DNA from 2 places in the Caldibacillus sp. 210928-DFI.2.18 genome. Region 2 is predicted to be linked to the other one. Evidence: riboswitches for the same ligand, from Rfam matches in the RefSeq annotation. Region 2 holds a riboswitch; the other holds the start of a gene.
What was found. A riboswitch is a leader RNA that binds a small molecule or an ion and turns the genes downstream of it on or off. The one in region 2 is predicted to bind FMN.

Region 1 (3,171 bases), on a different contig from region 2:
GCAAAACTCAAGATTATTTAACAATTTTTCCTTTCCTTTACCTGTTCATCATTTATTAGTCCAATACGTTCGTAAATTGGGATTTATAATAGTTCCTTGTTTTTCTTATAGGAACGCTTTAAAGAGATATAACTAGATAAAAACCATATTACACTAACACCTATTAATAAACTCAAAATTTCAAACCATTCGTCGAGATTCTTGGGGGAGTTTGTGAAAATCAAATAGCATATCATAAAAATAACAACAAACCCAATTGTTCTAATGAATATAACTCTTAACTCTTTTCTGTAAGCACTCTCCGTTGTGATGTCTGCATATTCAATACCTGATATTATATATCTTCCTGAAACATAAAAGAGAAAGATGGCAATGGCTGCCAATAAGACAGTTTCTACGTCTAGATTAAAATACTTGTTGCAGATAATCATAACAATAAGGGATAAGAAAAGAATTATTGCACCCTCCGAGAAAAAATATAACATCTTTTTTTCCTTATATTCATCATTTGGTAATAAGAAGGATATCCAAGATTTCATTAAGTATCGACCTCCCAAAATAATTCATCTAAAGTTTTATTGAGTTCCTTGGCTATTGCAATACACAATTTTAGACTAGGATTATATTCGCCCTTTTCAATAAGACCAATAGTTTGTCTAGTTACACCAATTTTTTTTGCTAATTGTTCTTGGGTTATAGAGGCTTTAATCCTTGCTATTTTCACATTATTCTTCATTTCCCACCCTACTCAATGTTAAATATAGTTTGCATATGCAAACTATATATTACATTGGATACAGAAAGAAGTCAAATTATTTTCAAACATGGATTCAGATAGTAAATTTATCTGAGAAAATGTAAAAGGGGGGGGTATCTCCAAGTTCTACATACGAAAGTCAGAATATCTATATCGATCAAAATATTTCCATCTGATAAGCCAAAAACCAGATTAATTAGGCTCATAGCAGCCGGAATGAAAAAAGATAACAAAAAATAAGAAACAAAGTAACATATAACATATCTTACTAGGGGCAATACAATAACACTTTGTCGTTTATTTCATTCACCTAGATGAGTGCTGACGATTTTAAAAATTGGACCCCATTCTTCCTTAAACTGGCACGATTCCGGTGATGCGTAGTTCTACAAAAAAATATCATATATTTTCGGTTAAGGTCTATTCTTTAAAAGGCCGTTGCTTCTTAACTTCTCGTAAAGGAATTGTTGCCTGCAGGGACTCCATATTTTCAATAAAGTGTAACCCTTGAATAATTGGTTTGGTTATGTTATTATTTCTTCAATTCAATAGGATTTCCTTCGGGGTCGGGTGTAATTCCCAACCGACGGTGATGAGGCATGCCTCTTAGCCCGTGACCCGGATTCATAGATCATATGAAAACGGTGGATTTGGTGAAATTCCAAAGCCGACAGTAAAAGTCTGGATGGGAGAAGGAAAAACAAATTGTTCAAAAATGCTGTTTTTTGACGTTTATTTGTTAATGCTTTTTTTCTCCCTTGCCAAAATAGGTAAGGGAGATTTGTTTGTTTGGAGAGATTTTTTGAAAGGGGGAGCATTTTTTTTAAATGAATGATTATGAATATATGAACCTTGCTCTTTCGCTAGCACGCGCTACTTTAGGTCAAACCAGTCCAAATCCGAGTGTTGGTGCAGTGTTAGTGAAGGATGGCAAGTTGGTGGGGACGGGTGTACATTTGAAAGCTGGGACTCCTCATGCAGAAGTTCATGCAATCAATGAAGCTGGGATCTCTGCTGAGGGAGCCATTATGTATGTTACACTTGAGCCGTGTAGCCACCAAGGAAAAACACCTCCATGTACTGACCTTATTATTAAAACTGGTATTCGAAAGATCTTTGTAGCAACTCTAGATCCAAATCCCCTTGTTGCAGGCAAAGGTGTTGAAAAGTTAACCAGGGCAGGCATTGAGGTAGAGGTCGGGTTATGCAAAGAAGAAGCGAAACAGCTCAATGAAAAGTTTTTTCATTTTATCCAAACAAACACTCCATTCGTAACAATTAAAGCAGGCATTTCATTAGACGGAAAAATAGCAGCAAAATCTGGAGATAGTAAATGGATTACTTCTCCTGAGTCACGACAAGATGGACATCATCTTCGTCATGAACATGATGGAATATTAGTAGGAATTAACACCATCTTACAAGATAACCCTCTTTTAACCACCAGAAGACCCCGAGGTGGAATAAATCCCATTCGAATTGTATTAGACACGAAATTAAAAATTCCAACGTCGGCAAATGTCGTGCAAGATCGCTCTGCGAGAACCATCATTTTTACAGGAAATCAGATTGATTTAGAAAAGAAGAAAGAACTTGAAAGGTTTGGTGTAACTATTATTTCCCAAGATAGACCTGTTCTATCACTGCAGCAAGTACTGAAGACGTTAGGAGAGCAGAAGATGATGTCCGTTCTTGTAGAAGGCGGATCAGAAATTCATGCTTCTTTCATCAAGGAAAACGCTTTTCAACAAATCATTACATATGTTGCTCCAAAAATTATTGGCGGAAGAGATGCTTTTCCTTTTGTCGGTGGGGTTGGTTCGGAGCTTGTGAAGTTAGGAAAACACCTCCACTTTACAGAGATTAAACAGCTCGGTCCAGATATCAAAATTACAGCCAAACCTCTTAATCAGGAGGAGACAGAGAAATGTTTACCGGAATCATTGAAGAATTAGGGACCATTCAAAGGGTAAAGTCCCGAGGAAACACACTTGTCCTGAATATTCAGGCAAAGAAGGTCTTAGAAGATCTAAAGCTTGGAGATAGTATCTCAGTTAATGGTGTTTGTTTAACCGTAACGGAGCTTACCCATGATTCATTTTTCCTGGATGTTATGCCTGAAACCTTTCACAGCACTTCTTTATCTAACCTGCAACAAGGTTCACTAGTTAATCTAGAAAGGGCCATGAGTTCCAATGGACGTTTTGGAGGTCACTTTGTTACGGGCCATGTTGACACAGTTGGACAAATTGTCAAAAGAGAACGAAAAGAAAATGCTGTATATTTTGACATTCAGTTTCCTTATGAATACAGCCATCTACCTCTTTATAAAGGCTCTATTGCACTTGATGGCACTTCCTTAACTATATTTGGGACATCCAATAATCAATTGACCGTGTCCATTATCCCTCATA
Region 2 (3,171 bases):
GTTCAATTTTGTGAAATTGCCAACCATTTAAGTGGTCCGGTATCGGATATCCCGACATCAACTCGGAAAGTACTTTTTTGCCTGAATCAGTCAGCGTGACCGTTTTATCGGAAATAACTATTGACCCGGTTTTTTCTAATTTTTTCACTGTATCAATAAAAGCATCAGCGTCCATTTCCGGGTATACTGAGTAAAGATGTTGTAATGAATACCAAACTGCATCTTGTAATGTTTGTGTCGATTTTTTTCCGGTTAACAAATATTGGACAGCTTTAATTGATCGCTCATCTTTAAATTGGTATATACAGTACAAAATTAAAGCATAAAAGTAGTTCACAGGTATCACCACCTTTATTTTACCATGAATTCGTTGCAACGAATGGTTTTCTTTTCTCCAGGTAGATTTTCAACTAATTGTCAATAATCAACAAGGTTGGATCATTTCCAGCTACAAATCTATTGAAAAGTCTTTGCCCGAGTTTTACAATAAAAGATGTCTTCCCTTCGTTCATGTAAAGAGAGACGAATAAATAAAGGAGGCTATAATGGAATGGGCAAATATACAATCGTTGACAAAGAAACATGTATCGCATGTGGTGCCTGTGGTGCTGCTGCTCCAGATATTTATGATTATGATGATGAAGGTATTGCATATGTAATACTTGACGATAATACCGGTACGAGTGAAGTACCTGAAATATTAGAAGACGATATGATGGATGCTTTCGAAGGCTGTCCGACTGATTCCATTCGTGTCAGTGATGAACCTTTTGATGGGGACCCGGACAAATTTGAGTAATGTGTAAAAGGACCGATACTATTCATATCGGTCCCTTTATACTAATGTTTAATATCTATACCTGGTTAAATGCAGACTGTTGTTTTTGAATCCAACTTTGCATCCTGATATATAATCCAAAGAAAACAGCGGATATTAATATTCCTTTTAGTAAATTAAACGGCAAAATCGCTTGAACAACTACTTCATTCGGCAAGTGGAAATTTAAAAAGTAGCCATACATCGGGATAAATACAAAATAATTCAGTACACTCATCACAAGTGCCGTAATCACACTGGCAGTTGCTAAAGCAATGGTTAAGCCTTTTGTCGTTTTAATTTTTAGATAAACAAAATACGTTGGCAAAATAAAACAGATTCCGGTGACAAAATTGGCAATATGACCAACTGGGACACCTGTTTCACTGCCGGTTGAAATTAAATCCAATAAATTTTTAATTAACTCGATTAGTATTCCTGCTGCCGGTCCCATAATCATGGCCCCTATCAACGCAGGAATATCACTAAAATCAATTTTTAACCACGTTGGGAAACCCGGGAGTGGAAAGTTCAGGAGCATTAAAACATACGCGACTCCACTAAGCATTCCAATGGTTACAAAAGCTTTGACATTAAATTTTTTCATTTCTACCTCTCCTTTTTTGTGATTCATCACAAAAGAAAGAAGAAGAATTGGTTTCGATTTCTTCCTCACAATAAAACCCCGAGAAAAATTCCTCGGGGAGATTGTTTAATAGCAGGTTAAATAAACGTCCTGAAATGAAAACAGAACAAACCGAAACCTCCATCTTCTCCCATCCAGACTATACTGTCGGCTTTGGAATCTCACCAAATCCTGTCTAAAAATTAGACTCGCGGGCTTAAAGGATACACCTTATTACCGCCGGTCGGGAATTTCACCCAGCCCCGAAGATGAACCATATTTTTTATTTAATATACTATATAAAAACAAAATTGTAAAGTAGAAAAACCTACATCCTGCGTATTTTTAGTAAAAAGATAAAATGAAATGGATCTAAAACCTCCGAATGGCCGGGCATGCTTTTCTACTGTTCCACCACTAATTGTTGGCCGGGTACAATGATTTCACTCTGTAAATCATTTAATTGTTTTATATCATGAACTGTTGTTTCGTACTTATTGGCAATTCCCCAAAGCGTATCACCGGATTTAACTGTGTACTTATCGGATAGCGTTTTACCCACCTCTACAGCTTTGGTAGGCATTGAACCGGCACTAACATGCTGGCCGATTTCCCCGATACCGAAAATTTTTGTCGGGTCTATGGAGTTCTCTTTCGTTTCCGTCCATTCATTTTGATGTATTTCAAAATGCAAATGGGGGCCCGATGATTCACCAGTACTGCCCATCAATCCGATCTTCTGCCCTTTAGCAACCATTTGTCCTTCTTGAACTTCTCTTTTAAACAAATGGGCATAGACCGTTTCATAACCTGTTTCATGTTTAATAAACACAACATGACCATATGTATCAGAATAATATGATTTACTTACACGACCGTCATCGACAGATAATACCGGAGTCCCTGTTACATCGGCGATATCAATTCCTTTATGTTGACCATTCCTTGTGCCAAATACATCGGTAATAACACCGTCTGCAGGCCAAATCCATGACAGTTCCATCCCCTCGGCCCTTGCGATTGATTGCTTACTTCCGATAATAAGAATGGTGATAATTACCATCATAATTATGCCAAGCAGCAGTCTTTTTATATATTCAACCATTATTTTCCTCCTAAAATTAATCATACCTTCGAACATTCTCAAATAGTGCTTGTCCAAAAAATGACAATAAAACCACATTACATTATTATGATTATTTCACCTAAGTTTATTCGGAAAAAATGAAAAAAATGTGAATGTCGATGGAAAAAATTGTTTTTGAATCATTTAACAATGATTAATATGGCAACTCATTTATGGTGTCACTGCATGTAAATCAATTAAATTTGGCGCAACAGGAACATCAGGCGTGCCATCAACAGAAAGCATCACGGTCTTGAAACGATGAAAAACGTTTTTTCGGATTATTTTTCGACGATCCTTCACGACCTAATGACCCGGCTTTTTCGGTTGCCATCTCCATCTTTGAATTTGCCTAGTCATCTAGATAATCTGGATTAAATAATTTTCCAGCGAAAAAAATGACGAAAAGCAGACCGACGACCTTTGAGGTGGGGGTCTTACTTCCCGTTAAGGTGATAAAGTGAAACTTCCCGGAAATTTATACCCAAAACGTATAAAAAAAGGGCGCCCATACATTCTAACTACTTTTATGATGGGAAAGCCCTTGTATTTAAGTGTAATGCATAAAAACTGGCTGCTAACTGGCCGCCGCCGCTTTTCTAT

Region 1: it holds a riboswitch for FMN, as region 2 does, so the genes downstream of both, ribD (bifunctional diaminohydroxyphosphoribosylaminopyrimidine deaminase/5-amino-6-(5-phosphoribosylamino)uracil reductase RibD) here and LIZ98_RS03540 (ECF transporter S component) in region 2, are expected to answer to the same signal.

What each region holds. Positions count from the first base shown of each region.
Region 1 covers NZ_JAJCHL010000012.1:25,819-28,989, reverse strand. Annotated here, with positions in the region: gene LIZ98_RS04605 (DUF3278 domain-containing protein) at 84-539, opposite strand; gene LIZ98_RS04600 (helix-turn-helix transcriptional regulator) at 539-736, opposite strand; FMN riboswitch at 1,310-1,458, shown strand; gene ribD (bifunctional diaminohydroxyphosphoribosylaminopyrimidine deaminase/5-amino-6-(5-phosphoribosylamino)uracil reductase RibD) at 1,585-2,712, shown strand; gene ribE (riboflavin synthase) at 2,685-3,171, shown strand, end outside.
Region 2 covers NZ_JAJCHL010000008.1:44,861-48,031, reverse strand. Annotated here, with positions in the region: gene LIZ98_RS18080 (YpbB family protein) at 1-337, opposite strand, end outside; gene LIZ98_RS03545 (ferredoxin) at 551-799, shown strand; gene LIZ98_RS03540 (ECF transporter S component) at 855-1,424, opposite strand; FMN riboswitch at 1,582-1,717, opposite strand; gene LIZ98_RS03535 (peptidoglycan DD-metalloendopeptidase family protein) at 1,846-2,547, opposite strand; gene LIZ98_RS17920 (hypothetical protein) at 2,740-2,871, opposite strand.